4 regions of the Labrys sp. KB_33_2 genome follow, and region 3 is predicted to be linked to each of the others. Evidence: riboswitches for the same ligand, from Rfam matches in the RefSeq annotation. Region 3 holds a riboswitch; each other region holds the start of a gene.
The links. Region 3 has a riboswitch for cobalamin ahead of AB4037_RS14685 (ABC transporter substrate-binding protein). Riboswitches for the same ligand answer to the same signal wherever they lie in the genome.
Positions count from the first base shown of each region.

Region 1 (8,707 bases), on a different contig from region 3:
CGTGATGCCCAGCGCCCGCACCTCGGCCGGGAGGCGCGGCTCGGCAGAGGAGACACGGTTCTGCACCTGCACCTGGGCGATGTCGAGATCGGTGCCGGTAGCGAAGGTGACTGTGATCTGCAGCGAGCCGTCGTTGGTGGCCTGGGATGTCTGGTAGATCATCCCCTCCACGCCGTTGATCGACTGCTCCAGGGGGGCGGCCACCGTTTCGGCGATGGTCTGGGCATTGGCGCCGGGATAGGTGGCGTTGATCACCACGGTCGGTGGGGCGATCTGCGGGAACTGCGCGATCGGCAGTCCGACATAGGAGACGAGCCCGATCACCACCGTGACGATCGAAACGACGGCGGCAAAGATCGGGCGGTCGACGAAGAAATGGCCGAATTTCATGAGCTGCGCTCCCGATCAGTTCGGGTCGGGAACGAGCGTCTCAGGCACGTCCAGCTTGGTGGGTTGCGGCACGACCTCGCCGCCCGGGCGGGCGCGCATCTGGCCATTGATCAGCACCTGGTCCTCGGGCTTGAGGCCCGACTTGATCACGCGGAAGCTGCCGAATTTCGGGCCCAGTTCTACCGGGCGGATATTGGCGATCTTGTCGGTGCCGACCACGATGACATAGCGCCCTTGTGCCGACTGGCCCACCGCCACATCGGGCACGACCAACGCCTCATAGGGTTCGCCGATGGTGATGCGAACGCGCCCGAACAGGCCGGAGGTGAGGAAGCCGTCGGCATTGGCGATCTTGGCACGCGCCGTGACGGTGCCGGTCTGGGCGTCGACCTGCGGTGCGAGATAGTCGAGCGTGCCCTTGTGGGAGAAGGTCTTCTCGTCCGACAGGCCGATCTCGGCCGTCAGCGCGGGCTCGGTGCCACCAGCATCCATCTTGTGCTTGGAGGCCCGCTGATAGGCAAGGTAGCTCGCCTCGTCGAAGTCGAAGTAGAAATAGATCGGGTCGACAGCGACGATCGACACCAGGGGCGAGGTCGAGTTGGCTACCACCAGATTGCCGCGCGATACCAGCTGACGGGCGATCCTGCCCGAGATCGGTGCGGCGATGGTGGCATAGTTGAGGTCGAGCTTGGCCGTTGCCAGTGCCGCGTTGGCCGAATCGATCGAGGCCGCCGCTTCCTGATAGGCCTGGAGGTTGGCCTGGTAGGTGGCATCGGTAACGTTGCCGGTCTTCCTCAACGCCTCGGCGCGCGCCAGATTGGCCTTGGTCAGGTCGATCCTGGTCTGCGTGATCTTCACCTGGGCGGCCGCCTGGTCGACCGCGGCCTGGAACGGGCGCGGATCGATCGAGAACAACACGTCGCCCTCCTTGACGAGGGACCCTTCCACGAAGCTCGACTTGTCGAGATAGCCGGTGACACGCGAGGTGATGTTCACCTGCGGCCATGCCTGGAAACGACCGGTGAACTCGACCGATTCTGTGATCTTGCGACTGACCGGATTGGCCACCGTCACCGGCATGGCCGGCATTTGCTGGGCGAGCGCGGTGCCCACCCCCTCGAGGACCGCCAAAGCCAGTACGCCGGCGGCCAGCCGACCTATTTTGCGACGCAACCTCGACATGAACATCCTCGCAAGCAAGCGCCTCAGCCAAACCGCCCGCATGGCTAATGGCCTTGTCGCGGGCACTGGAGCTGGCGTCTGAAAATCCTGCAGGATTTCCCAGCCTGCACCCATCAGGGCAGGTTCGGAGATCCTGTTCAGCGCTCGGCCGGCCGGAATCGGGGCAGAATCGCCGTGTGGGCCTTATAGTATGATAATTCTTACCGCTTTGATCCAATCAAGATCGCCGCCCTGCAACCGTGAGTTGGGACTTGATGCAAATCCGCAACAGGCCCGCCGCTTCTCGCGCCGGTACCTGACGCCGGCGGACCCACATTCCGGCCATTTACAAGCCAGGCGCATCAATCCCTTCCCGAAACGGGCGGGGTTTAACCCTGTCCTAGGAGCCGCACCGGGCCTGAGCCAAGCTCGCCCGCAAAAAGGTCAGGGTGTCGTCCCCTCGCGCCCGATGCTCTCATAGCGAAAGCCGTGCCGCTTCATGTCGTCGAGCCGGTAGATGTTGCGCAGGTCGACGATCACCGGCCGCGTGAGCAGGCTTTTGACCCGTTCGAGGTCAAGCGCCCGAAACTCGTCCCATTCGGTGACGATCACGGCAACATCGGCCCCGTCGAGGCAATCATAAGCGCTGGAGCGATAATCGACATCGCTGAGGGTCTTGTGCGCCTCCTCCATCGCCTGGGGATCGTAGGCGCGCACCCGGGCGCCCTTGTCCTGCAGGGCGAGCACGATCGGGACCGAGGGGCTGTCGCGCATGTCGTCGGTGTTCGGCTTGAAGGCGAGGCCGAGCAGGGCCACCGTCTTGCCGGCGATGTTGCCGTCGAGGGCCGCGATGACGCGGCGTGCCATCGCCGCCTTGCGGGCATCGTTGACGCCGACCACCGCTTCGACGATGCGCAAGGGCACGCCATGTTCCTGGCCGGTGCGCAGCAGCGCCAGCGTATCCTTGGGAAAGCACGAGCCACCGAACCCCGGACCCGCATGCAGGAATTTGGAGCCGATGCGGTTGTCGAGGCCGATGCCGCGCGCCACTTCCTGCACATTGGCGCCGGCCTTCTCGCACAGATCGGCGATTTCGTTGATGAAGGTGACCTTGGTCGCCAGGAAGGCGTTGGCGGCATATTTGATCAGTTCGGAGGTGCGTCGGTCCGTGAACAGCAACGGCCCCTGATTGAGATGGAGCGGGCGATAGACCTCGGCCATCGCCTCCTTGGCCCGCTCTTCCTCCGTGCCGACTACGATGCGGTCCGGACGCTTGAAATCCTCGATCGCCGCGCCCTCGCGCAGGAATTCAGGGTTCGACACCACGCTGACATCGGCATCCTGACGGACTTCGCGTATCAGCCTCTCGACTTCGTCGCCGGTGCCGACCGGTACGGTCGACTTGGTAACCACCACGGTGAAGCCTTCGACCGCCGCCGCGATCTCCCGCACCGCGCCATAGACATAGGATAGATCCGCATGCCCGTCGCCGCGGCGCGAGGGTGTGCCGACAGCCAGGAACACCACGGCGGCATCGCGGACGGCGGGCGCAAGCTCGGTGGTGAAGGACAGGCGCTTCTCACGCACATTGCGGGCCACCAGATCCTCGAGGCCCGGCTCGTAGATCGGCATGCGGCCGGCCAGCAGGCCCTCGATCTTGGCTGGATCCTTGTCGACGCAGGTGACGACATGGCCGAAATCGGCGAGGCAGGCCCCCGTCACCAGGCCGACATAACCCGTACCGATCATTGCAACGCGCATGACATCAATCCTGTTTGGACGACCAATCCGTCAGACGCGTGTCTACAAAAGGCCCGGCGACATGCCAATGACGAAAAAAGAGAGGAACTCCGTTGGAGGGCCCTGCTCAACGCCTCTATGCCTTCAACCGCAGCGACCAGCCCCGGCCGGATGGCCTGAGATCGGCTGTCGCCAACGGGGCGGCATCGATACGCCAGAAGGAACGAGCCTCGGCCCCGAGGGCGTGAACGACCGCGGCGCGCAGCACCGAAGCGTGGGTAACGGCGAGCGTATACCCCTCGAACCGCCTGCCATCGAGCCAGGCGCCGACCCGCGCAATCAGGGTTGCAACACTCTCTCCGCCATGCGGGCAGGCATCCGGATCGGTCAGCCATGCCCGGAGCGCCTCGGGTTCGGCGGCCGCTACCGCGTCCAGGGCAAGCCCTGCCCAGCGGCCATGATCGCATTCGCGCAGGGCTTCATCGACCTCAGGATCATGGCCGAGGGCCTGCGCGGTCTGGCGAGCCCTGAGCGCCGGGCTGCTCAGGATGCGGGCCGGCCTGCCGAAATGCCCTTCCAGCTTCCGCGCCGCAGCCAGCCCTCTTGCATCGAGCGCCTCATCGAGGGGAAAACCCGCTGCGCGCACCGCAGGCGTAGCCCCATGGCATAGCAGGATCAGGCGTGGTGTCATGACGGCAGTTCCCAAGACTTAGAGTGCATGATTCGACCGAACCAATCGGATCATGCTCCCTAAGTTTTTGTTTCAACGCATGGTATCGTCCAAAAAGTCGCGCAACTTATGCTCTAAGTCGCTTCCGGAATATTGACATGTTCGTGACTTGGGCTCTTATGGAAGGGCTTTGCCAAGGGTGGGAAGCCGGTGTGAATCCGGCACGGTCGCGCCACTGTGAACGGCGGCGCTTGGGCGCCGTCCGGAAGTCAGACCTCTTCCAAGGCAGCATGACTCGTAGCGGGACGCGTAATCCCAAGGAGCTTTTCATGACCACCGCAACTCTGGCACCCGTCGCCCAGCAGCCGATCGCCATCCCGGTCCGCGAGATCTTGCCCTGGGCGCTCTTCACCGTGCTCCTGGCCGTACTCGCCATTTATTTCGTCGGCGCCGAACAAGGCGCGACCTCGCTGATTCCCGGCGTCTACATCCACGAATTCGTGCACGACGCTCGCCATCTGCTCGGCTTCCCCTGCCACTAGGGCGCATAGGCAAACGACATGGTTAGATCGCTTTTGATCCGGGGGATGCTGATCGGCATCCTGGCCGGACTGTTGGCGTCTGGCTTCGCCTGGGTCTTCGGTGAACCACAGGTCGATGCCGCTATCGCCTATGAGGAAAGCCACGCGGTCGCCGCCGCACCGGCGCCATCCGCAACGCCGGCAACCTCCCAGCCGGCCGCAGCACATGAACATGAGGAAGACCCGGTCAGCCGGCCGGTGCAGTCCAGCTACGGCCTCATGACCGGCATGGTCGTCTATGGCGCAGCCCTCGGCGGCATCTTCGCTTTGGTCTTCGCCTTCGCGCAGGGACGGATCGGCACGCTCAGCCCGCGCGCGACAGCAGGGGTGATCGCGCTCGTCGGTTTTGCCGCCATCATGCTGGTACCGCAGATCAAATATCCGGCGACGCCGCCGGCCGTTGGCAATCCCGACACGATCGGCCTGCGGACCGCCTTTTATTTCGGCATGATCCTGCTCTCCCTGCTGACGATGGCGGCCGCCCTGGGCACGGCGAACCGGCTCGCCGCCAGCCTCGGCCGCTGGAACGCCAACTTGGTGGGGGCTGCCGCCTATCTGGTGGTGATGGTGGTCGCCATGCAGATTCTGCCGGCCGTCAACGACATCCCGGCGGATTTCTCGGCCACGGTGCTATGGAAGTTCCGCGTTGCCTCGCTCGGCATCCATGCCGTGCTATGGGCAACGCTCGGGATCGCTTTCGGCGTTGCAGCACAGAAGCTGCTGCAAACCTCCGCCAGCCGCTGAAAAAGGCCAACCGACCACGTCAAACGTCGCATTTTTACAACACCGGCCCGGTTTTGGGCCGGTTTTCAAAATTTCTTTCATTTCGCACTTGCGAAATGAACGCATCAGGATCACTCTACGGACGTGGTGGATGCGCGTTTGCGCTCCCCCACTGCCCTCCTTGGGCGTTTCCTCCCTAAGACTTGGGCCGCCATTCGGCGGCCTCTTTCTTTTTCGGGTCAGCAGACCCCATATTTCAAAATCTGCAGCGGCATTCCGCCTCAATTAACCCCAGAGCAAAGCGCGTTCAGGTATGAACGCTTGTTTGCTCTCACTGTTTGGTTCCAAGCCAGTCCTTTGGATCGGCTGGAGCGTCCTTGCGATTTGACATGCTTCACTCAAATTACAAAACGCTCTTGCGTCCAAGCTCATGCTTGCCCATTTGTGTTCACCCTCGCATAGTGTGTCATTATGGATCTGGACTCGCCCTTGTTTGATCGCATCCGGGTGCGCCCAAGGGCCGAAGAGGTCCAGCCGGCGAGCGTACAGCTATGCGAACATGCCGGCTGCCGAAACGCCGGTGAATTTCGCGCGCCCAAGGGGCGCAACCGCGAAGGCCAGTTCTGGCATTTCTGCCTGGGGCACGTTCGCGAATACAACAAGACCTACAATTATTTCGCAGGCCTGCCGGACGACTCGGTGAGCGCCTATCAGCGCGATGCCGCCACAGGCCATCGCCCGACCTGGACGATGGGCGTCAATCCCTGGGCCAAGAAGCGCGGCGAAGGGCCGCAACCTGGCCCGGAGATCCATGACGGCTTCGGCTTCTTCGAGGGCGAGCACGGCTTCGGACGCACGCAGAGTGCGCCGGAACCGGAAAGGCGACGCCTGAAATTGCTGGAACGCAAGGCCCTCGAGGCGCTCGATCTGCCGGAAACGGCCAGCGGCCCCGAGATCAAGGCACGCTACAAAACATTGGTCAAACGCCTCCATCCCGATGCCAATGGCGGGGACCGATCCAGCGAAGATAAATTGCGCGGGATCATCCAGGCCTATAATACGCTGCGTAGCGCTGGGCTCTGCTGAGCGCCCGCACCACCGGCGAGGCTTCCAGGTTTGGAGCGCGTTCCAATCCCGGGGATCCCCGCCCGACCTCGAGCAAAGCGCGTTTAGACGGAAACGCCTTTTTGCTCTAGCTCTTTGGTTCGACGCGTCTTTGCGATTCTTGGTGATTCCACCAAATCACAAAACGCTATGGAGACGACGCGGAATTTTCCATGCCCGCCTGGCGAGACTGGGAAATTCGGTGGGGCCAGTACCGCCGGCCCGCTGGAACTGATTGTCGGCTGCGCCGTCCTGGCGCCAGCCAAGGAAGGCATAATGACTGACGCAACGACACCGGCCAATCTGCCGGACATCATGGTTTCGGCCAAAAAGCTGTTTGGTTTCGACACGGATCTCGAAGTACCGGCCTATTCCCAGTCCTCCGACCACGTTCCGGACCTCGATACCGATTATCTTTTCGACAAGCCGACGACCCTGGCGATCCTGGCGGGCTTTGCCCATAATCGCCGCGTGATGGTGACGGGCTATCACGGCACCGGCAAGTCGACCCATATCGAGCAGGTCGCCGCCCGGCTCAATTGGCCTTGCGTTCGCATCAACCTCGACAGCCATGTCTCGCGTATCGACCTCGTCGGCAAGGACGCCATCGTTCTCAAAGACGGCAAGCAGGTCACCGAATTCCGCGACGGCATGTTGCCCTGGGCCCTGCAGAACAACATCGCCCTGGTGTTCGACGAATATGATGCCGGCCGCCCCGACGTGATGTTCGTGATCCAGCGCGTGCTGGAAATCTCCGGCAAGCTCACTTTGCTCGACCAGAAGCGCGTGATTCGCCCTCATCCGGCCTTCCGCCTGTTCGCCACCACCAATACGGTGGGCCTCGGCGATACGTCCGGTCTCTATCACGGCACCCAGCAGATCAACCAGGGCCAGATGGACCGCTGGTCGATCGTCACCACGCTGAACTATCTGCCGCATGACAAGGAAGTCGACATCGTGCTGGCCAAGGCCAAGCACTACCAGAAGAGCCCGAACGGCCGCGACATCGTCAACAAGATGGTGCGCGTGGCCGATCTCACCCGCAATGCCTTCATGAATGGAGACCTCTCCACCGTGATGTCGCCGCGTACGGTGCTGACCTGGGCCGAGAACGCCAATATCTTCCACGATATCGGCTTTGCCTTCCGGGTCACCTTCCTCAACAAGTGCGACGAGCTCGAACGCAGCCTCGTAGCCGAGTTCTACCAGCGCGCTTTCGGCGCGGAGCTGGCCGAGAGCTCGGTGAACGTCGCGCTGACGTAACATCGGGTGTGCCGGTCTGCCCAGCCCCATCAAGTGATGGAGCTGGACCGGCATTGCAGCGGCGCGGGCAAGAAATGCCGGTCTGAAGACCGGCACACCAACAGCGCCGACGCCCGCGCTCCCAGGATCGACAGGGATCATGACGACAAACCGCAAGCCCGGCGAAAAGCCCAAGGATGTTCCCAACGACGCCTTCAAGCGTTCGGTGGCCGGGGCCCTGCGCGCCATCGCCCGCAAGCCGGATCTCGAAGTGACCTTCGCTTCGGAAAAGCCGATGCTGATGGCGGACAAGGCGCGCCTTGCCGAGCCGCCGCGCAAGCTCGACGCCCATGTCGCGGCGATCGTGCGCGGCCAAGCCGATGCGATGGCCCTGCGGCTCGCCTGTCACGATCCGGCCGTCCATCGCCGGCATGCTCCCCAGAACGAGCAGGCGCGCAGCGTGTTCGATGCGGTCGAGCAGGCCCGTTGCGAGGCGATCGGCTCGCGCCGCATGACGGGCGTGGCCAACAACCTCACCGCCATGCTGGAGGACCGCTATTTCCGCGGCGGCAAATATGAGGACATCCGCGCCCGCGAGGAGGCTCCGGTCGAGGATGCCCTCGCTTTGATGGTGCGCGAGAAGCTGACCGGCCTCGCTCCGCCGGAGCCGGCCCGCAAGCTGGTGGATCTGTGGCGCCCGCTCATCGAGGAAAAGGCCGGCAAGGATCTGGCGCGCCTCGACAGCGTGATCGAGAACCAGCGCGCCTTCGCCCGCGCCATGAACGACCTCCTGACCCATATGGGCCTGTCCGAAGAGGCGCAGGCCGACACGGATGACTCCGACGATCGCGACAATGACGCCGAGAGCGAGCAGGAGGGCGAGAACCAGGAGAACCAGGGCGAGGTCCAGGACGATTCCGACTCCATGAAGCTCGAGGAAACCGAGACCGAGGACGAGGATTCCCAGGACGGCGAGACGCAGGATGCGGAGTCGCCCTCCTCCGACATGCCCGACGACACCGAGACCGGCGACGCCGAAGAGGCTGCCCAGCCCTGGCGGCCGCCCGAGCATCGCGACAACGAGCGGCGGGCCAGC
Region 1 is NZ_JBFREW010000012.1:157,974-166,680, forward strand. Features, by position in the region: gene AB4037_RS21910 (efflux RND transporter permease subunit) at 1-390, opposite strand, end outside; gene AB4037_RS21915 (efflux RND transporter periplasmic adaptor subunit) at 406-1,572, opposite strand; gene AB4037_RS21920 (UDP-glucose dehydrogenase family protein) at 1,996-3,312, opposite strand; gene AB4037_RS21925 (histidine phosphatase family protein) at 3,428-3,982, opposite strand; cobalamin riboswitch at 4,115-4,260, shown strand; gene AB4037_RS21930 (CbtB domain-containing protein) at 4,291-4,503, shown strand; gene AB4037_RS21935 (CbtA family protein) at 4,522-5,286, shown strand; gene AB4037_RS21940 (J domain-containing protein) at 5,755-6,351, shown strand; gene cobS (cobaltochelatase subunit CobS) at 6,646-7,632, shown strand; gene cobT (cobaltochelatase subunit CobT) at 7,769-8,707, shown strand, end outside.
Region 1: linked by a shared signal. The riboswitch ahead of AB4037_RS21930 (CbtB domain-containing protein) and the one ahead of AB4037_RS14685 (ABC transporter substrate-binding protein) in region 3 are both predicted to bind cobalamin.

Region 2 (4,937 bases), on a different contig from region 3:
CTTCATGGGGTCTGCCGATGTTCAAGCTTCAAACTGCCATCATGCGTGAAGGTGCAGTCGATCCGACTGCTCGACGACGAATGCGTTGCGGCGTGCCCTAACGGTACGCCGCTCCCTCCTCGATCCGATCCATTCACCACGAACCGGGACCTATCGGTCACCGGCCGGAGACGCGCATGTCCATTCCCATTTCGACGCTCGGCACGCCACGCATCGGCCCACGTCGCGAACTCAAGACGGCCCTCGAAGCCCACTGGGCCGGAAGGCAGAACGAGACCGCCTTGCTCGCAACGGCAGCCCAGTTGCGCGCGAGCAACTGGGCTCGACAGAGCCTGCTCGGCGTTACCCATATCCCGTCCAATGACTTTTCGCTCTACGATCAGGTTCTCGATATGAGCGCCGTGGTCGGTGCCATCCCCTCTCAATATGGCTGGGAGGGTGGCTCCGTCCCGCTTTCGACCTATTTCGCCATGGCGCGCGGCAGGCGGGGCCATGACGATCGTGGCCATGAGGGCTGCTGCCATGGCGGCGGCGGTGTCCCCGCTCTCGAGATGACCAAATGGTTCGACACCAACTATCACTACATGGTTCCCGAATTTCGCCGCGGCCAGGCCTTCGAACTCGCTTCGGCCAAGCCCATTGACGAATTCAGGGAGGCCGTAGCGCTCGGCTTCCACACGCACCCCGTGCTCATCGGCCCGGTGACCTATCTGCTGCTCGGCAAGAGCAAGGACGAGGGCCTGGATCCGCTCACCCTGCTGCCAGGCCTCTTGCCCGTCTATGCCGAGATCCTGCACAGGTTGGCCGCGGCCGGCGCGGACTGGGTGCAGTTCGACGAACCCTGTCTCGTGCTCGATCTCGACGAGAACGCGCGGGCCGCCCTGCGCCATGCCTATGGCGTCCTTTCCAGCACGGTCTCCGATCTGAAGATCATGATCGCGACCTATTTCGGCGGCCTCGGCTACAATCTCGACCTGGCACTCGACCTGCCCAGCGCCGGCCTGCATCTCGACCTGGTGCGGGCGCCAAGCCAGCTCGGGCAGGCGGTCGCACGAGCCAGCGCCGACAAGGTGCTATCGCTGGGCGTGATCGACGGGCGCAATGTCTGGCGGAGCGACCTGACTGCCCTTCTTGATCGGATCGAGCCGGCGGTTGCAGCCCTCGGCCCCCACCGCGTCGTCCTCGCTCCGAGCTGTTCCCTGTTCCACGTTCCCTACGATGTCGAGGCCGAGAGCGCGTTCGATCCTGAACTCCGGAGCTGGCTGGCCTTTGCGATACAGAAAATCGGGGAACTGAAGACCCTGTCGGCAGCCCTGGTCGACGGGCGGCGGGCCGTCGCTGATGAACTCGCCCAATCGGACGCAGCAGCTGCGGCCCGCCGTGTATCCGCTCGTATACATGATGCCGGCGTCGCCGCCCGCATGGACGGGCTCACGCCGGCCATGAGCGAGCGCCGGCATCCCTACACGCTGCGCCGCCGGGCCCAGGAATGGCTCGGCCTGCCGCAATTTCCCACCACGACCATCGGTTCCTTCCCCCAGACCGACGCCGTGCGCAAAGCACGCGCTGACCACGCAAAGGGCTGGATCGACGACGCCGACTATCAGCGTTTTCTGCGACAGGAAACCACCCAGGCGATCACTTGGCAGGAAGAGATCGGCCTCGACGTTCTCGTGCATGGCGAATTCGAGCGCAACGACATGGTGCAGTATTTCGGCGAGCAACTGGCCGGCTATGCCTTTACCCAGCATGGCTGGGTCCAGAGCTACGGCTCGCGCTGCGTGCGCCCGCCGATCATCTATGGCGATGTCTCGCGTCCCCGGGCCATGACGGTGGAATGGGCACGCTTCGCACAATCCCTGACCAAGCGTCCTGTCAAGGGCATGCTGACCGGACCGGTCACCATGCTGCAATGGTCCTTCGTGCGGGACGACCTCGAGCGCGAGCAGGTCTGCCGGCAGATCGCCCTCGCCTTGCGCGACGAGGTCGGCGATCTGGAACGGGCCGGCATCCGCATCATCCAGATCGACGAGCCGGCCATTCGCGAAGGCCTGCCGCTCAGACACGCCGAAAAGGAGGCCTATCTGACCTGGGCGGTCGCCTGTTTCCGCCTCGCCGCCTCAGGCGTCGACGATGCCACGCAGATCCACACCCATATGTGCTACTCGGAGTTCAACGACATCATCCATGCCGTTGGAGGCCTGGATGCAGACGTGATCTCGATCGAGACTGCTCGGTCCAAAATGGAACTTCTCGATGCGTTCCGGGCCTATCGCTACCCCAACGAGATCGGGCCGGGCGTCTATGACATCCACTCTCCCCGCTGCCCCACCGTGGCGGAGATGCGCGACCTCCTTGCCAAGGCACGCGAGCGGATCGCCGGCGATCAGCTCTGGGTCAACCCCGATTGCGGCCTGAAAACCCGCAGCTGGGACGAGGTCCGCCCGGCCCTCGTCAACATGGTTGCCGCCGCCCGCAAACTTCGTGAAGAGACCGCTCCAGCGAGAGTGGCGGCGTCCGCGTGAAAAACCTGCCGGGGGACAAATTTCGTCCTCCGGCACGCCTTGTCCCCGTTGAAAAAAAGGGCATCATACACCATGTATTGACATAGAGACACCCAGGCATACTAGATGCTGTATCCACAGGTCCTCGGATTCGCTGTCCGAGGCTAAGAGGGAATCCGGTGAGCCCGAGAGCAAAGCGCGTTTGGTGAAAACGCACTTTTCCTCGAACTTTTTGTTCGACGCGTCTTTGCGATTTGAAGCGACGCTTTCAAAACACAAGACGCTCTAGGGCAAAGCCGGGGCTGCCCCCGCAACTGTAAGCGGAGAGCGGGCTGTCGCTGTGCCACTGGCCGGAAGGCGGGTTCAACCCGCCCTTCGCCGGGAAGGCAGACAGTTCGCAACGACCCGCGAGCCAGGAGACCTGCCTGTGGCTGGTTATCGTTTCCTCGGGCGGGGTGCCCCGACGGATCGCTTTGCTCGTGGCGCATATGCCTGCGCCGACGCGGAACGCGTTCCTTCGGCCCAAGCCTCCAACATTTTGGGGTTTGCCGAATGTCTTTCGATCTCGAAACTGCCACGACCACAAAGACGCCTTTTCCGGCTGCCGGCGCCGACAGGGCGAAGCCGGCCTCGGAACCGGGCTATCAGGTCATTCGCCGCAACGGCGCCGTCACGCCTTTCGATGCCTCCAAGATTTCGGTGGCCCTGACCAAGGCCTTTCTCGCCGTCGAGGGCAATTCGGCCGCTGCTTCGCGCCGGGTGCATGACATTGTCGCCGAACTCACGGCCCAGATCGTTGCCGGCCTGACCCGCCGTGCCGATGCGGGCCGAACCTTCCATATCGAGGACATCCAGGACCAGGTGGAACTCGCCTTGATGCGCGGCGAACACCACAAGGTGGCGCGTGCCTATGTGCTCTATCGCGAACAGCACGCCCAAGAGCGCGCCCTGGAACGAGCAACCGAGACAGAGGCACGGACCGCCATCGCCCCTGCCCTGCGGATGAAGACGGCGGAGGGCTCCTTGCTACCGCTCGACCACGCGCGCCTCACCGCCCTGGTGCGCGAAGCCTGCGCAGGTCTTGCCGACACCGATGCAGAGACCGTGCTGAACGAGACGCAACGCAATCTCTATGACGGCATCAGCCAGGACGAACTGGCGATCGCGCCGATCCTTGCCGCCCGCACCCTGATCGAGACCGAACCTGATTACGCCAAGGTCAGCGCCCGGCTGCTCAACGACAAGCTGCGCCGCGAGGCGCTCAGCTTCGTCGGAGGCCGTCCCGACCAGGCGACGCAGGCCGAGATGGCGACCCGCTACGCCGAGTATTTCCATGACTATATCCGCGTCGGCATCGCCAACGAACTGCTCGACCCGGAGCTCGGCCGCTTCGACCTCGCCCGCCTTGCCGCTGCCCTCAAGCCCGAACGCGATCTCAAGTTCGACTATCTCGGCCTGCAGACACTTTATGACCGCTATTTCCTGCATGTGCGCGGCACGCGTTTTGAGCTGTCGCAGGCCTTTTTCATGCGCGTGGCCATGGGCCTGGCCTTGCGCGAGATCGACCGGGAGGCGCGGGCGATCGAATTCTACAATCTTCTCTCCTCCTTCGACTTCATGGCCTCGACGCCGACTTTGTTCAATTCGGGAACGCTGCGCGCCCAGCTCTCCTCCTGCTTCCTGACCACCGTGTCCGACGACCTCGAAGGTATCTTCAAGGCGGTGAAGGACAATGCGCTGCTCGCCAAATATTCCGGTGGCCTCGGCAATGACTGGAGCAATGTGCGTGGGCTCGGCGCCCATATCAAAGGCACCAACGGCGAAAGCCAGGGCGTGGTGCCCTTCCTCAAGGTCGCCAACGATACCGCAATCGCCGTCAATCAGGGCGGCAAGCGCAAGGGCGCGGTCTGCGCCTATCTGGAGACCTGGCATGTCGACATCGAGGAATTCCTCGATCTTCGCAAGAACACCGGTGACGACCGCCGCCGCACCCATGACATGAACACCGCCAACTGGGTGCCGGATCTGTTCATGGAACGTGTGGAACAGGATGGCCCCTGGACCCTGTTCTCACCGGACGAAACGCCGGACCTGCACGACCTCTACGGTCCCGCCTTCAAGGTCGCCTATGAGGCGCATGAGGCACGCGCCGCGCGCGGCGAGCTCCGCGTCTTCAGGCAGATCCGGGCCATCGATCTCTGGCGCAAGATGCTGACCATGCTGTTCGAGACCGGGCATCCCTGGATCACCTTCAAGGACCCCTGCAACATCCGCTCGCCCCAGCGTCACGTCGGCGTGGTACATTCCTCGAACCTGTGCACCGAAATTACGCTGAACACCTCCCATGACGAGGTTGCCGTGTGCAATCTCGGCTCGGTCAACCTCGCTGCCCATGTCGACGCCGACGGCCTGATGTTCGACAAGCTCAAGGCG
Region 2 is NZ_JBFREW010000016.1:68,946-73,882, reverse strand. Features, by position in the region: gene metE (5-methyltetrahydropteroyltriglutamate--homocysteine S-methyltransferase) at 177-2,525, shown strand; cobalamin riboswitch at 2,627-2,947, shown strand; gene AB4037_RS25945 (ribonucleoside-diphosphate reductase subunit alpha) at 3,057-4,937, shown strand, end outside.
Region 2: linked by a shared signal. The riboswitch ahead of AB4037_RS25945 (ribonucleoside-diphosphate reductase subunit alpha) and the one ahead of AB4037_RS14685 (ABC transporter substrate-binding protein) in region 3 are both predicted to bind cobalamin.

Region 3 (8,707 bases):
AGCGCACGCCCGAAAGATTGCCCAGCAGCCAGAACATGATGCCCCGCGCCTGTTCGGCATTGGCCGCCTTGGTGACGATGAAGGAGGTCAGGGCATTGAAAAGCTGAGACCCAGCCACGCCGGCGAGGATCACCGCGCCGGTTCCGCGCCCCGATCGCATCGCCAGCAAGGCGACGAAACCGAAGGCCACCAGCGCACCGAGAAAGGCGCCGGCCGGCAGGCTCAAAAATCCCGCGCCGAGGCCGAGAATGGCGACCCCGACCGCCCCCGTCGATGCCCCGGCCGAGATGCCGAGCACATAGGGATCGGCCAGGACATTGCGCAGCAGCGACTGCAGCACGACGCCCGACAGCGCCAGGGCCGCGCCGCAGCAGGCCGCGACGACGGCGCGGCTCAGCCTGTAGTTCCACACGATGCCTTCATCGATGCGATCGAGAATGTAGCCGGCGCCCCACAGGCGGTTGGCCGCCGTCTTGGCCACCACCTCCATCGGGATGGCCGTCTCGCCGATGGCGGCGCCCAGCCAGAGCGCCAACACCAGCACGGCCAGCGCCAGCATGCCGATTGCCAGCAATCGCGTGACAGCGCGGTTCATCTCAACGCTTCAGGCCGAAACGCTGGATGGCATCGGCGAGCATCTCGATGCCGTCGACGACGCGCACGCTCGGCTGCATGGCCTGGACGTCCATTTCCACGACATGGCCCTCCTTGACGGCCGGCATCAGGCTCGCCACCGGATCGGTCTTGAGGAAATTGAGCTTCACGGCGATGTCGTCGGCGGGATAGCGGCGACGGTCCATCCTCCCGGCGACGATGATGGTGGGATCTGCCTTGGCGACGGTCTCCCAACCGACGCTCGGCCATTCCTCCTCGCTTTCCACGATGTTCCGGAGAGCCAGGACGGACATGATGTAGCCTGGGACGCTGTTCTTGCCGGCCATATAGGGATCGACATCGACCTTGGCGCTCGAAAACCAGAAGGCAGCCGAGACCTTGCCATCGCCGGTGGCGATCTTGCGGCGGGCGGCTTCCTCGCGTGCCTTCAGGTCCGCGATGACCTTCGAACCGCGCTCCTGCACGTCGAAGATCTCGGCGAGTTCCCTGATCTCCTGATAGACCAGATCCATGGTGAAAAGGGTGCCGCGGGTGCCGTCGCCACCGCTGGAATTGTCCTTGCCGACGCAATCAGCGGGCGAAACATAGGTCTGGACACCCAGTTCCTCGAACTGCTCGGGCTTGCCGACGATGCCACTGGGGCCGACATGCCACTGGAACTGGGCGGTCACGAGGTCGGGTTTCTTGGCGATCACGCTTTCGAAGCTCGGATCATTGTCGGCCAGGCGCGGAATCTTGACGTTGGCCTCTTCATAGCCCGGCAGAACCGGGCCGAACCAGACGGCCGTCCCCACCACCTTGTCGGCAAGACCGAGGAGGTAGAGAACCTCCGTACCGCTCTGGCCGACGGAGACAGTGCGCTGCGGGGCATGCTCGAAGGTGACGGTGCGTCCGCAATTGGCGATCTTGAGCGGATATTTGGTCGCCTGGGCGGCGGCTGGATCGATGCTCAGCGTCAGGCTGAAGCCGGCCGCAAGCATGACGGCGAAGCTGGACCAGCAGGCCTTTGCCTTGGGAAAAGTCATGACGTTCTCTCGGTTCGCGATAGGAAGATGGCGCTGTTCGGCGCAGGGCCGAAAACGGGAAACGCCCTCAGGCCAGGCTATGGCAGAGGGTCTGATGGCGCGAAGTGGAGGGAACAGGTGGGCGACGGCCCGAGATGGCGGGAAGAAACGTCACATTGTCTCCTGTTCCGGGCATCCCCGCCCGTGACATGGGATTGATCGAGATGACGGCAGGTTTCCTGGCTCGCGGATATCGGCCTTGCCTCTGCCTTCCCATGGGGTCACCCACAGTGGCATGGCGCTTTTGGCGCCACGAGGATGCTCGGCAATCCGCCTACAGTTGCGGGGGCAGCCACGGCATGGGCTTCGAGAAAGCCGGACCGTGTTCCCTATTACTCCCATCGGGCTCGCACCCGACGGGAACCGTCAGTGCCACAGTTACCGGGGTGTCCCGATCGCGGTCAAGCGAATATGCAAAGCGGGTGGCGGACGATGGCGAGCCCTGTTTTCCCGCCCCAGTGCGCGCCTTCCCTCACCTGGAGCAAAACGCTTTAGGCCCGACAGGCCAGGAACCCCTGTTCGATCACGTCTTTCGGCAGATTACGCCCGATGAACACCAGACGGCTCCTGCGCTCCTCTTCTGGCTTCCAGGGGCGCTGATGATCGCCCTCGATCAGCATATGCACACCCTGCACCACGAAGCGCTGGGGATCGCCGTCGAAGGCGATGATGCCTTTCAGCCGCAGCATGTCGGTGCCGAATTGCTGCACGATCGTGTTCAGCCAGGGCATGAACTTGCCAGGGTCGAGCGATTCCCGGGCGACGAGGGCGAAGCTGCCGACATGGTCGTCATGCTCATGGTCATGGAATCCTGCAAGAAAATCGGGTTCGGCTTCCAGGATGCGGTCGAGGTCGAAGGCACCGCGATCCAGCACCTTGTCGAGCGCGATATCGCAGCGGCGTGTCTCGTGGAGGGTAGCGGTGGGATTGATGCGACGGATCCGCTTCACCACCCGTTCGAGTTCCCCGGCCGTGACCAGATCGGTCTTGTTGAGGAGGATCGTATCGGCAAAGGCGAGCTGCTCCTGGGCCTCATGCGCTGTCTCGATTTCGCCGAGCAGGTGCTTGGCGTCGACCACTGTGACGATCGAATCGAGCCTGGTCTTGGCGCGCACATCGTCGTCGACGAAGAAAGTCTGGGCGACCGGCGCGGGATCGGCCAGCCCGGTCGTCTCGATCAGGATGGCATCAAAGCGGTCACGTCGGCGCATCAGGCCCTCGATGATGCGGATGAGATCGCCGCGCACCGTGCAGCAAATGCAACCATTGTTCATCTCGAAGATCTCCTCGTCGGTATCGACGACGAGATCATTGTCGATGCCGACTTCGCCGAACTCGTTGACGATGACAGCATATTTCCTGCCGTGGCTCTCGGTCAGGATGCGGTTGAGAAGCGTGGTCTTGCCTGCTCCGAGATAGCCAGTGAGGACGGTGACGGGTGTCTGCGGGGCGGGCTGCATGATGTCGGAATTCCTTGATCCGTTGCAGGCGCCTGGGAGCATGTCGATACCACGGGCGCCAGAATGGGCTTCATTTACATGAAACGTTATAACATAACTATCTTTATCTCGGTAGACCGTCAACATCTCGGTAGACCGTCAACGGTGTTGCGGGTGTAACCCGCATTCTGGCCGAGGGGCACATTGCCGGCATTCGCGACCGCGACCGTTCCACCGCAATTGCCTGTCAGCGTGGGAAATCGACGTGGGAGATTTTCGAATCATGGCCCCTGTCGGGTAAGTGTCCATGATGTCCCTGGAATGGAATCAGGCTCCAAAGGTGCATCCTGCAGGCATGACCCGCTCTTCTCCTCAAGATCCTCTCTCCGTCCTCAACGCCATATTCGGCTACAGCGCCTTTCGCGGCCAGCAGGAGGCGGTGGTGCGCCATGTCACCGAAGGCGGCGATGCCGTGGTGCTGTTCCCGACCGGAGCCGGCAAGTCGCTGTGCTACCAGATCCCGGCTTTGTGCCGGCACGGCGTCGGCATCGTGGTCTCGCCGCTGATCGCACTGATGCGCGACCAGGTCGAGGCGCTCAAGCAGGCTGGCGTGCGCGCGGCGGCGCTCAATTCCTCGCTGTCGCGCGAGGAAGCCTACAAGGTCCGCCGCTCCCTGATGGACGGCAAGCTCGACCTGCTCTACGTCGCCCCCGAGCGTGTGGCGACACAGGGTTTCCAGTCGCTGATCGCCGATGCCGACATCGCGCTCTTCGCCATCGACGAGGCCCATTGCGTCAGCCAATGGGGCCACGACTTCCGGCCCGAATATCGCGAACTCGGCGGCCTCGCCGCTTCCTTCCCCGGCGTGCCCCGCATCGCCCTCACTGCCACGGCCGACCCGGTCACTCGCGCCGACATCATCGAGCGGCTCGGTCTCAACGAGGCCGAGGTCTTCGCCACCAGCTTCGACCGGCCCAACATCAGCTACGCCATCGTCGAGCGTGACAACGCCCGCCGGCAATTGCTGGCCTTCCTGGCTGCGCACAAGGGCAATAGCGGTATCGTCTACTGCCTATCGCGCGCCAAGGTCGAGGAAACGGCGCAATGGCTGAACGAGCAGGGTATCCGCGCCCTGCCCTATCATGCCGGCCTGGAAGTGGCTGTTCGCAGCGCCAACCAGGACGCCTTCCTGGAGGAGGAAGATCTCTGCCTGGTCGCTACGGTTGCCTTCGGCATGGGCATCGACAAGCCTGATGTACGCTATGTCGCCCATCTCGATATCCCGGCCTCGGTGGAAGCCTATTACCAGGAGACGGGCCGCGCAGGGCGCGATGGCCTACCCTCGGATGCCTGGATGAGCTACGGCATGGCCGATGTGGTACAGCGCCGCCGCATGATCCAGGAGGGCAATGCGCCGGAGACGGTGAAGCGGGTCGAACTCGGCAAGCTCAACGCCCTGCTCGGCATCTGCGAAACCGCCGAATGCCGGCGCAAGGCCATCCTCGCTCATTTCGGCGAGACCCATCCCGGCCGTTGCGGCAATTGCGATACCTGCCTTTCGCCGGTCGAGAGCTGGGACGGCACCGATGCCGCGGTCAAGGCGATGGCCGCGATCTACCGCACCGGTCAGATGTTCGGCGCCGCCCATATCATCGACGTGCTCACCGGCAAGGTCACGGAGAAAGTCCAGCGCTTCGGCCACGACAACCAGCCCGTCTTCGGGGCCGGCAAGGACATCGAGGCGCGTACCTGGCAATCGGTGCTGCGCCAGCTCACCGCCGCCGGCCTCGTCAATGTCAACCACGAGGCTCATGGCGCCCTGATCCTGGCCGAAGAGGCGCGGGCCGTGTTCAAGGGTGAGCGGCAAATCGTCTTCCGCCGCGACCGGCCACGCAAGAGCACCGAGGCAAAACGCGCTCGGCGGGGTGAGGTCGAGATGTCGGAACGCGACGGCGCCCTGTTCGCCGCCCTTCGCGCCGAGCGCAGTCGGCTCGCCCGCGAGCAAAGCGTGCCGCCCTACATGATCTTTGCCGACACCACATTGCGCGCCATGGCGAGCGAGCGCCCCGGCACCCTGCCCGAATTTCTGGCCCTACCGGGCGTGGGGCAGGCGAAGCTGGAGCGCTACGGCGAACTCTTCCTGGAAGTCGTCAGGCGCGAAGGCTAAAGCGTTTTGCGAAGAGACGGGATCACCAAGAATCGCAAAGACGCGTCGAAACAAAGAGTTAGAGGAAATAAGCGTTCACACTTGAACGCGTTTTGCTCTAGGATGGCCACGCGATACCGATGGCTCCAGCCATTGTGCAGCGGCGCACATGCCGGACCTGCGCCAACCTCCCCCGCCTTGACGCCGTTTACCATACATTTTAAGTTAGTGAACGAACGCTAACTTAAATGCGATTCTCCCGCGCCCGGTACGCGCCCATCCAGGAACCACGCCGATGCTCGCATCGCTGATGTCCGCCCGCCGCTTCTGGCCCCTGTTCTGGAGCCAGTTCTTCAGCGCCTTCAACGACAATTTCATCAAACAGGCCCTGATCGTCCTGGCTGTCTACGGCATCGCCCAGACGGCGCCGATGGAAGGCAGCAACAGTCTGGTTTCCCTGGCAAGCGCCCTGCTGGTCGCACCGGGGCTGATCCTGTCCGGTCTGGCGGGCCAGATGGCCGATCGCTACGACAAGGCCGTCGTGGCGCAACGCATCAAGCTGGTCGAGATTGTCATCATTGCCATCGCTGCTGTCGGCTTCGCGATGCATTCGGTTCCCGTGCTGCTCTTCAGCATGTTGGCGATGGGGGTCCTGGGAACCCTGTTCACGCCAGTCAAATACGGCATCCTGCCCGACCATCTCGCGCCTGAAGAACTGCCGGCCGGCAATGGCCTGATCGAAGCCGGTACCTTTCTTTCGATCCTGATCGGCACACTCGGTGCCAATATCGTGGCACCCGATCTGCCCAGCACGTTGGTAGCCGGCGTCATGATCGTGATCGCCGTGGCGTGCTGGTGGTTCGCTCGCGCAATTCCACCGACGGGACAAGCAGCGCCGGACCTCAAGGTCGATTGGAATGTCGTGCGTTCCAGCTACCAGTTGGTCCGCCTGGTCGCAGCCGACCGTAAGCTCCTGATCGGATCGCTCGCCGTAGCCTGGTTCTGGCTGATCGGCATTGTCATCCTGTCCCTGACGACATCGCTCGCCCATGATGTCATCGGCGGCGACAATACGGTGAACTCGCTGTTCTTCACCGCTTTCTCGATTGGCATCGCTCTCGGTTCGATCCTGGCGGCCCGCCTCGCCGCCGGCCGCATCATCCTGCTGCTCTCGCCGATCGGTTGCATTCTGATGGGCGTGTTCTGCCTTGTCGTAGCGGTGATCGCCTTCGCGACCACGCGCTCCGAAGTGCCATTGGGCGTCATGAGCTATCTTGCCAGCGCCAACGGCATTCAGACCACGCTCGTGCTGATCCTGACTGCCGTCGCAGCAGGTCTGTTCATCGTTCCCGCCTACGCCGCCGTACAACACTGGGCTCCCAAGGATGAACGGGCTCGCGTCATCGCCGGCGGCAACGTGATCACCGCCATATTCATGGTGGTGGGCGCCGGCGGCCTCTCCCTGCTGCAGGCCCAATTCGGCCTGACCACGCCGGTCGCGTTTCTGGGTATCGCCATCCTCAACATCATCGCCGGCATCGTCCTGCTCTATGTCCTGCCGATGAGCCGCTTCCGTGACCTCATCCTGCTGCTCTACCGGCTGATCTACCGCCTCGAGGTCAAGGGCATCGAGAACCTGGAGACGCCGACACCGCATCGCATCATCGCGATCAATCATGTCAGCTTTCTCGATGCCGGCCTGGTCCTGGCCCTGCTTGACAAGGACCCGGTGTTCGCCATCGATCACACCATCGCCAAGGCCTGGTGGGTCAAGCCCTTCCTGAAGATCTGCCGGGCCTATCCGCTCGATCCGACCAAGCCGATGGCGACGCGCGGGCTGATCAATGCCGTGAAAGCCGGCGAAACCCTGGTGATCTTCCCCGAGGGACGCCTCACCGTTACCGGCGCGCTAATGAAGGTCTATGACGGCGCCGGCCTGATCGCCGACAAGTCGCATGCCGACATCGTGCCGATGCGTATCGACGGCTTGGAGCGCACGCCCTTCACCAGGCTCGATGCCAACAAGGTCTCGCGCCGCTGGTTCCCGAAGGTGACGGTGACTTTCACCGAGCCGACGCGCCTTACGATCGACGATGACCTGCGCGGCAAGAAGCGCCGCCAGGCCGCCGGTGCCGCCCTCTACGACGTGATGTCGGACCTCATCTACAAGACGAGTTCCGTCGACACCGATCTCTTCCGCGCTTTGGTGGCGGCTGCCGACAAATATGGCCGCAAGCGGGTGGTGCTGGAGGATCCGGTCAGCGGCAGCCTCACCTATAAGCGCCTGCTCATCGGCATCAACGTGCTCGGACGCAAGTTCGAAGCCTTCACAGCGCCTGGCGAACATGTCGGCGTGCTCCTGCCCAACGCCAATGCCGTCGCCGTCACCTTCTTCGCCCTGCAGTCGATCGGTCGCCTTCCGGCCATGCTGAACTTCTCGGCCGGCCAGGCCAACCTGATCTCGGCCTGCAAGACCGCGCAGGTGAAGACAGTGCTATCGTCCCGCGCCTTCGTGGAGAAGGGCCGGCTCGGTGACGTCGTGGCCGCGATGGAGGCGCATGTCCGCTTCGTCTGGCTGGAGGATGTGCGCGCCGAAGTCGGCACCGCCGACAAGCTGAGGGGCCTCCTCGGCGCCGGACGGGCCCATGCCAAACCCACGCCGGACGCCCCTGCCGCCGTCCTGTTCACCTCGGGTTCGGAGGGGGCACCAAAGGGCGTGGTGCTGTCGCACCGCAACATTCTCTCCAACATCGCGCAGGTCGGCGCCCGCATCGATTTCGGCCCCGGCGACATCGTCTTCAACGTACTGCCGGTGTTCCATTCCTTCGGCCTGACCGGCGGCATGATCCTGCCGCTCGTCAACGGCGTCAGGCTCTATCTCTACCCAACACCGCTGCACTATCGCATCATTCCCGAGTTGATCTACGGCACCAACGCCACCGCCCTGTTCGGCACCGATACCTTCCTCGCCGGCTATGCCAAGATGGCCAACCCCTACGACTTCCGCTCGCTGCGCTATGTCGTGGCCGGCGCCGAGCCGGTGAAGGTAGAGACGCGGCGGGCCTATAACGAGAAGTTCGGCCTGCGCATCCTGGAGGGCTATGGCGTCACCGAGACCTCGCCGGTGCTGGCGCTGAACACGCCGATGTTCAACAAGAACGGCACCGTCGGCCGGGCACTACCCGACATGGAGACGCGGCTGGAGGAAATCCCGGGCATCGAGGAAGGCGGGCGCCTGCATGTGCGCGGCCCCAATGTGATGTTGGGCTATCTCAAGGCCGATCAGCCAGGCGAGATCACCGCGCCCGAGGAAGGCTGGTACGACACCGGCGACATCGTCACCATCGACCCGCAGGGCTTCATCGCCATCAAGGGCCGCGCCAAGCGCTTCGCCAAGATCGGCGGTGAGATGGTTTCGCTCGCCGCGGTCGAGGCCATGCTCG
Region 3 is NZ_JBFREW010000007.1:155,545-164,251, forward strand. Features, by position in the region: gene AB4037_RS14680 (FecCD family ABC transporter permease) at 1-595, opposite strand, end outside; gene AB4037_RS14685 (ABC transporter substrate-binding protein) at 597-1,640, opposite strand; cobalamin riboswitch at 1,832-2,062, opposite strand; gene AB4037_RS14690 (CobW family GTP-binding protein) at 2,171-3,139, opposite strand; gene recQ (DNA helicase RecQ) at 3,429-5,285, shown strand; gene AB4037_RS14700 (acyl-[ACP]--phospholipid O-acyltransferase) at 5,560-8,707, shown strand, end outside.

Region 4 (8,192 bases), on a different contig from region 3:
AATGCCGGCAATATCTGTTGCGCCAAGCTTTCGAGGAGGCCGTACACACTCACACCTTCCAATATATCGTCGAGAGCCTCGGGCTCGACGAGGGCGAACTCTTCAATATGTATCGCGAGATACCCTCGATCACCGACAAGGCGGCCTGGGCGCTCAAGCATACCCAGCATCTCGACGATCCCGATTTCAAGACCGGCACGCCGGACGCCGACCAGGCCTTCCTGCGCGATCTCGTCGCCTTCTACGTCATCTTCGAGGGCATGTGGTTCTATACCGGCTTTGCCCAGATCCTCTCGCTCGGCCGGCGCAACAAGATGGTGGGGATCGCCGAGCAGTATCAGTACATCCTGCGCGACGAGAGCATCCATCTGAACTTCGGCATCGACGTGATCAACCAGATCAAGATCGAGAACCCGCATCTGTGGACGCTGACCTTCCAAGCCGATCTCCAGCAGATGATCCGCGAAGCCGCTGAACTGGAGGCCGCCTATGGCCGGGACACCATGCCGCGCGGCTTCCTCGGCCTCAACGCGGTGTCCTGCGAACAATACATGCATTTCATCGCCAACAGGCGCTGCGCCCAGCTCGGGCTCATGCCGGTATTCCCGGACGTGGAGAACCCCTTCCCCTGGATGAGTGAGGCGATGGACCTGAAGAAGGAGAAGAACTTCTTCGAGACGCGTGTCATCGAATATCAGAACGGTGGCGCGCTGAGCTGGGATTGAAGGCACGCTTTCGAGGTCTTCGGAACAAATCGGAGGAAAGCTGGGATGGGGAATCATGGCCCCTCATCCAGATTTCAGATCCCAACATCTCGAAAGGAGTGGGACAGGTTGCTCCATCATCCCCCGCCATGCGGGGAATGATGGACATTCAATGTCTCCTTCCCGACCTTCCTTCCTCAAGCTCTCGATGACAATGTCCTGAACACACCATCATCCGTCGCATCGCCTCTAGTCGGTGCGCCGACTCGATGTATTCTAATCCTCATTCGAGGTGCCGGTTCGCCCCCAAGGCGGGCCGGAGAATTGGGAAGCCGGTCCAAATCCGGCGCTGCCCCCGCAACGGTAGAGGAGAAGATCGCGGCAAGTGCCACTGGGTCGGGAAGACCTGGGAAGGCGTCGCGATCGGGCCGGAAGGCCGCTCCTGAGCCCGGAAACCAGCCGCGAAGAAAACCGACGGACGCGGTGGGCGTTCCGGGAGGAGGTTTGGCTGCGCCTTTTCACCGGCGCAGATCGCCGAGCCGCTTTCCCATCCCGCTGCCAAGTCAACGCATTGGTTGTCACGCGGGATTTTGACATGACAGCGCATCAGGACATGTTGGGCCGCCTCCGGACCCATCAACCGGGCACCACGCTCGAGGGCAAATTCTACACAGACCCGGAGTACTTCCGGCTGGATATGGAGAATATCTGGTACCGTGAATGGCTGTTCGCGGGCCATGATTGCGAGCTCGGCAAGCCGGGCAGCTATTTCACTCTCCAGGTCGGCGACTATCCGGTGATCGTGCTGCGCTCCGGTGACGGCGCCATCCGCGCCTTTCACAATTCCTGCCGGCACCGGGGATCACGGCTCTGCGCGGCCGAGCGCGGCAGCGTCGCCAAGCTGGTCTGCCCCTATCATCAGTGGACCTACGAGCTCGACGGGCGCCTGCTGTTCGCCCGCGACATGGGCCCCGGCTTCGACGCCGCGCAATATGGGCTGAAGCCCGTGCATTGCGAGAGCGTGGCCGGCTATATCTGGATCTGCCTTGCCAAGGAGGCACCCGATTTCGAGACCTTCCGCGCCGGCGCCATGCCCTATCTGGCACCGCATGGCCTGAAAAACACCAAGGTGGCCTTCGAGAGCACCATCGTCGAAAAGGGCAATTGGAAGCTGGTGTGGGAGAACAACCGCGAGTGCTACCACTGCGCGGGTAATCATCCCGAGCTTTGCCGTACCTTCCCAGAAGCCCCGACGGTGACGGGTATCCAGGGTGCCGACAAGGATCCGCTCATCGGCCAGCATTGGCGGCGTTGCGAGGAAGCCGGCCTGCCCAGCACCTTCAGCATTTCCGGTGACGGCCAGTTCCGCATGGCCCGCATGCCGCTGCTGCGCAATGCCGCCAGCTATACGATGTCGGGCAAACCGGCGGTGCAACGCCCCCTCAGCCCGACGATCGAAGAAGGCAATATCGGCGCCCTCCTGCTCTTCCACTATCCCACCACCTGGAACCACGTGTTGGGCGACCATGCCGTGAGCTTCCGCGTGCTTCCGATCGGGCCGAAGGAAACCCAGGTCACCACCAAATGGCTGGTGCACAAGGATGCGGTCGAAGGGGTCGACTATAATCTCGATGAACTCACCCATGTCTGGCAGATGACCAACGACCAGGACCGCCAGATCGTCGAGGAAAACCAGCTCGGCGTCTCTTCGCCCGTCTACACGCCCGGACCCTACGCCCCCGAACACGAGGGCGGCGTTATGCAGTTCGTCGAGTGGTATCGCAACGCCATGGAAGCGGCGCTGGGTAACGACGGCGTCCGCCTGCGCAGCGTGGCCTAGCGCCTTTTCACCCTCCCCTGGAGGGGGAGGGTCGGACGAAGTACGGGGTGGGGTGAGAAACACAGCAGCCGGTGAAAATCACCCCACCCCGACGCTTCGCGTCGACCCTCCCCCTCCAGGGGAGGGTGTTAGCGAAACCGACATATACAAGGGCAGACATCATGCCGATCGCCACACAAAAATTCAGGCATATCGACGAAACGCCGCCGTGGAACGATCAGAGCCAGGCGCTCGAATGCGTTTCGATCATCCATGAGGGCCGCGACGTCGCGACCTTCACCTTCCGCGCCGCCGAACAGGGTTGGTTCCGCTACGAACCCGGCCAGTTCATCACGCTGGAGATCCCGGCCGAGGCCGGGCCGGTGCTGCGCACTTATACGCTGTCGTCGAGCCCTTCCCGCCCGCTTTCTATCAGCGTCACCGCCAAGGCGCAGGCCTCCAGCATCGGCACGCGCTGGATGCTGGACAACCTCAAACCCGGCACGCGGTTGAAGGCCTACGGCCCGCTCGGCCAGTTCAGCTTCTCTCGTCATCCGGCGGAAAAATACCTCTTCATCTCGGCCGGATCCGGCATCACGCCGATGATGTCGATGACCCGCTTTGCCGAAGATCACGGCGCCGCCACCGATATCGCTTTCGTCAACTGCGCACGCCGGCCGGGCGAGATCATCTTCCGCCAGGAGTTGGAGCGCATGGCCGGACGCATGCAGCGCCTGCGCCTCGCCTGGATCGTGGAAGAGACCGAGGCCCATGAAACCTGGACCGGCTTCCAGGGTCGGCTCAACGCTCCGGCCCTGCGCTTGATCGCACCGGATTTTCGCGAGCGCGAAGTGTTCTGCTGCGGCCCCGCGCCTTTCATGGCAGCGGTCAAGGACATGCTCGAAGCCAATGGCTACGACATGCGCCGCTATCATGAAGAGAGCTTCCAGCCGGCCGAAACTCCAATGGAGGACATCGGTGCGGACGAAGCCCTTGCCGGCGAAGCCAGCGTGGCCTTCACCAGATCCGGCATCGAGGTGCCGGCCTCCAGCCGCGAGACCATTCTCCAGCTCGCCCGCGGCGCCGGCCTCAACATTCCGACCGGTTGCACAATGGGCCTGTGCGGCACCTGCAAGGTACAATGCCTGTCGGGGGAGACCGCCATGACCCACCAGGGCGGCATCCGCGAGGAGGAAATCGCCGCCGGCCTGGTGCTGGCCTGCTGCACCCGGCCGCTCGGCCGTGTCGAGATCGAGGCTTGAGATGACGATTGCCGCGCAGAACACCGTCGACGTCGACGCCGCCATCGTGCACTCCATCCTGGAGGCTTCTCGGGACGAAGGTCCGACACTGCCAGAAGAGCGAGCCCGCACCTTGATGCTGGCCTGGATCCTCAGCCGCGAAGACGGTGCGGACCTGGCCAGGGAAGCCGTCGATCTGAAAGTCCTGCTGCTCAAGGCCTCGATCCCGGACAATCCGCTGCTGCCGCATCTGAGCAGCCTGCTCGACGAGGTGCGCGATCATGTCGGTCGGCGACCAGGCCGGCGGCGTTTGCGGGCAGATGCCTAAGCCAGCCAGATATAGCAGAAGTTGGAGGGCGGACGACACATCCATAGGCGCGGGATCAAGGCGAAAAGCGCAATAATACCCTCCCCCTCCAGGGGAGGGTAAAGAATTGAGGCCTCGTTGCCTTGACCCAGCGCCTATGGATGTTCCGTCCGCCTCTTCCCTTCTCCACCATCCCCCAGCAATCCCAGACAGAAAACCGGCGCTTCCGGGATAGTTCACCTTGACCTCTCTTTTCTCAGCGCTATCATATAAGGATATCTTGATATCGTAATTCCGTTATAGGAGCTTGTGATGAGCGCTCCGGTCGAAGCCCTGTTCGCCGCGCCTGCCCCAACCGATCGGGGCGCGGAGATCCTCGCCGCCCTTACCGCCGCCGCGCGCGAGCGCATCCTGATCCTGGACGGCGCGATGGGCACGCAGATCCAGGGGCTCGGCTTCGAGGAGGACCATTTCCGGGGTGAGCGCTTCGTCGGCTGCGACTGCCATCTCAAGGGCAACAACGACCTTCTCACCCTCACCCAGCCTGCCGCGATCGAGGCGATTCATTACGCCTATGCCATGGCCGGCGCCGACATATTGGAGACGAACACCTTCTCCTCCACCTCCATCGCCCAGGCCGATTACGGCATGCAGGAGGCGGTCTACGATCTCAATCGCGATGGTGCGCGCCTCGCCCGCCGAGCCGCAATCAAGGCAGAGCAGCAGGACGGGCGCCGGCGCTTCGTCGCCGGCGCGCTTGGCCCAACCAATCGCACCGCCTCCATCTCGCCGGACGTCAACAATCCCGGCTATCGCGCCGTCAGCTTCGATGATCTGCGGATTGCCTATGCCGAGCAGATCCGCGGCCTCATCGACGGCGGCGCCGACATCATCCTGATCGAGACCATTTTCGACACGCTCAACGCCAAGGCCGCCATCTTCGCCTGCGAGGAAGTGTTTGGCGAAAAGGAAGTGCGCCTGCCCGTGATGATCTCGGGCACCATCACGGATCTCTCAGGCCGCACCCTCAGCGGGCAGACGCCGACGGCGTTCTGGCACTCGGTGCGGCATGCCCGTCCCTTCACCATCGGCCTCAATTGCGCGCTCGGTGCCAATGCGATGCGGGCGCATCTCGACGAGATCTCCACGGTCGCGGATACCTTCGTCTGCGCCTATCCCAATGCCGGCCTGCCCAACGAGTTCGGCCAGTATGACGAGAGCCCAGAGGCGATGGCGGCGCAGATCGAGGGCTTTGCCCGCGACGGCCTGGTCAATATCGTCGGCGGCTGCTGCGGCTCGACGCCGGAGCATATCCGCGCCATCGCCGAAGCGGTCGGCCGGCACGCGCCGCGCCCGATTCCCGAGATCGAACCCAAGATGAAGCTGTCGGGGCTCGAGCCCTTCACGCTCGACGCGACCATCCCCTTCGTGAATGTGGGCGAGCGCACCAACGTCACCGGCTCTGCCAAGTTTCGTAAGCTCATCACCGCCGGCGACTATGCGACCGCACTCGACATCGCCCGCGACCAGGTCGCCAATGGCGCCCAGATCATCGACATCAACATGGACGAGGGCCTGATCGATTCCGAAAAGGCCATGGTCGAGTTCCTCAACCTGATCGCCGCCGAGCCGGACATCGCCCGCGTGCCGGTTATGATCGATTCCTCGAAATTCTCAATCATCGAGGCCGGCCTGAAATGCGTGCAGGGCAAACCGCTGGTCAATTCGATCTCCATGAAGGAAGGCGAGGAAGCCTTTCTTCACCATGCCCGCCTGGTGCGGGCCTACGGCGCGGCCGTGGTGGTGATGGCCTTCGACGAACAGGGACAGGCCGATACGCTGGAACGCAAGGTCGCCATTTGCAGCCGAGCCTATAAGCTCTTGACGGAGCAGGCGGGCTTCCCGCCCGAGGATATCGTCTTCGATCCCAACATCTTCGCCGTCGCCACCGGCATCGAGGAACATAACGGCTATGGCGTCGCCTTCATCGAGGCGACGCGGCAGATCAGGACCACCCTGCCCCACGCCCATATTTCGGGCGGGGTATCCAATCTCTCCTTCTCGTTCCGCGGCAATGAGCCGGTGCGAGAGGCCATGCACGCCGTGTTCCTCTACCATGCCATCCAGGCCGGCATGGACATGGGCATCGTCAATGCCGGGCAACTCGCCGTCTATGAATCCATCGATCCGGACTTGCGCGAAGCCTGCGAGGATGTCGTGCTCAACCGGCCCTCGCGCGGGGAGCTGAACCCGACCGAACGCCTGCTCGAACTGGCCGAGCGTTTCCGTGGCGCCGCCGGCAAGGAAGCCAAGGAAAAGGATCTCGCCTGGCGTGAGTGGCCGGTCGAGCAGCGCATATCCCATGCGCTCGTCAATGGCATTACCGAGTTCATCGATGCCGATACCGAGGAGGCGCGTCTTGCGGCCGCACGTCCCCTGCACGTCATTGAAGGGCCACTGATGGCCGGCATGAACGTGGTTGGCGATCTCTTCGGTGCCGGCAAGATGTTCCTGCCGCAAGTGGTGAAGTCGGCTCGTGTGATGAAGCAGGCCGTCGCCAGCCTCCTGCCCTATATGGAGGCCGAGAAGCTTGCCAATGGCGGCACTGGCGAACGCCAGAGCGCCGGCAAGATTTTGATGGCGACCGTGAAGGGCGACGTACACGACATCGGCAAGAACATCGTCGGCGTCGTGCTCGCCTGCAACAATTACGAGATCATCGATCTCGGCGTGATGGTGCCGTCGGCAAAAATCCTCGAGGTGGCGCGTCAGGAGAAGGTCGACATCATCGGGCTGTCCGGCCTGATCACACCCTCGCTCGACGAAATGGTGCATGTCGCCGCCGAGATGGAACGCGAGGGCTTCGACATCCCCTTGCTGATCGGCGGCGCCACTACCAGCCGCGTCCATACTGCCGTGAAGGTGCATCCGCGCTATGACCGTGGCCAGGCCGTCTATGTGACGGATGCGAGCCGCGCCGTCGGCGTCGTCTCCAGCCTGCTGTCCCCCGCGAACAAGGCGGGCTATGTCGAAACCGTCCAGGCCGAATACGCCAAGGTCGCGGCGGCGCATGCCCGCAGCGAGGCCGACAAGCTGCGCCTGCCGCTCGCCAAGGCCAGGGCCAACGCCCACAAGGTGGATTGGACAGGCTTCACGGCACCGAAACCATCCTTCCTGGGAACACGGGTCTTCGAGAACTACGATCTCGCCGAGCTTTCGCGCTACATCGACTGGACGCCGTTCTTCCAGACCTGGGAACTGAAGGGGCGTTATCCCGCCATCCTGTCCGACGAGAAGCAGGGAGCGGCTGCACGCCAGCTTTTCGACGATGCCCAGGCCATGTTGGCACGCATCATCGCGGAGAAATGGTTCCGGCCAAAAGCCATAATCGGCTTCTGGCCGGCGAACGCCGTCAGCGACGATATACATTTGTATACGGATGAGAACCGCAGCCGGAAGCTCGCAAGCCTGCACACCCTGCGCCAGCAGCTCACCAAGCGCGACGGGCGGCCCAATGTAGCCCTCTCCGACTTCGTTGCCCCTGAAACGAGTGGCCAGGGCGACTATCTCGGCGGCTTCGTGGTCACGGCCGGCATGGAAGAGGACGAGATCGCCAAGCGCTTCGAACGCGCCAATGACGACTATGGCTCGATCATGGTCAAGGCTCTGGCCGACCGTTTCGCCGAGGCTTTCGCCGAACGCATGCATGAGCGCGTCCGCAAGGAGTTCTGGGGCTATGCGATCGACGAGAACCTGGCCCCCGACCAACTCATCGGCGAACCCTATCGCGGTATCCGCCCTGCCCCCGGCTATCCCGCCCAGCCCGACCATACCGAGAAGGGCACACTGTTCCACCTGCTCGACGCCGAAGAACGCATCGGCGTACGCCTGACCGAGAGCTATGCGATGTGGCCGGGCGCCTCGGTGTCCGGGCTCTATTTCGCCCATCCCGATGCCTATTACTTCGGGGTGTCGAAGATCGAGCAGGACCAGGTCGAGGATTACGCCGCCCGCAAGGGCATGACGGTGAACGAAGTCGAACGCTGGCTTTCGCCAGTGCTGAACTATGTGCCGCGAACGGCGGAGGCGGCGGAGTAGATTCCCGGGATCGCCGGCTTCCG
Region 4 is NZ_JBFREW010000016.1:59,203-67,394, reverse strand. Features, by position in the region: gene AB4037_RS25940 (ribonucleotide-diphosphate reductase subunit beta) at 1-725, shown strand, start outside; cobalamin riboswitch at 978-1,182, shown strand; gene AB4037_RS25935 (aromatic ring-hydroxylating oxygenase subunit alpha) at 1,300-2,544, shown strand; gene AB4037_RS25930 (2Fe-2S iron-sulfur cluster-binding protein) at 2,706-3,785, shown strand; gene AB4037_RS25925 (hypothetical protein) at 3,787-4,092, shown strand; gene metH (methionine synthase) at 4,384-8,169, shown strand.
Region 4: linked by a shared signal. The riboswitch ahead of AB4037_RS25935 (aromatic ring-hydroxylating oxygenase subunit alpha) and the one ahead of AB4037_RS14685 (ABC transporter substrate-binding protein) in region 3 are both predicted to bind cobalamin.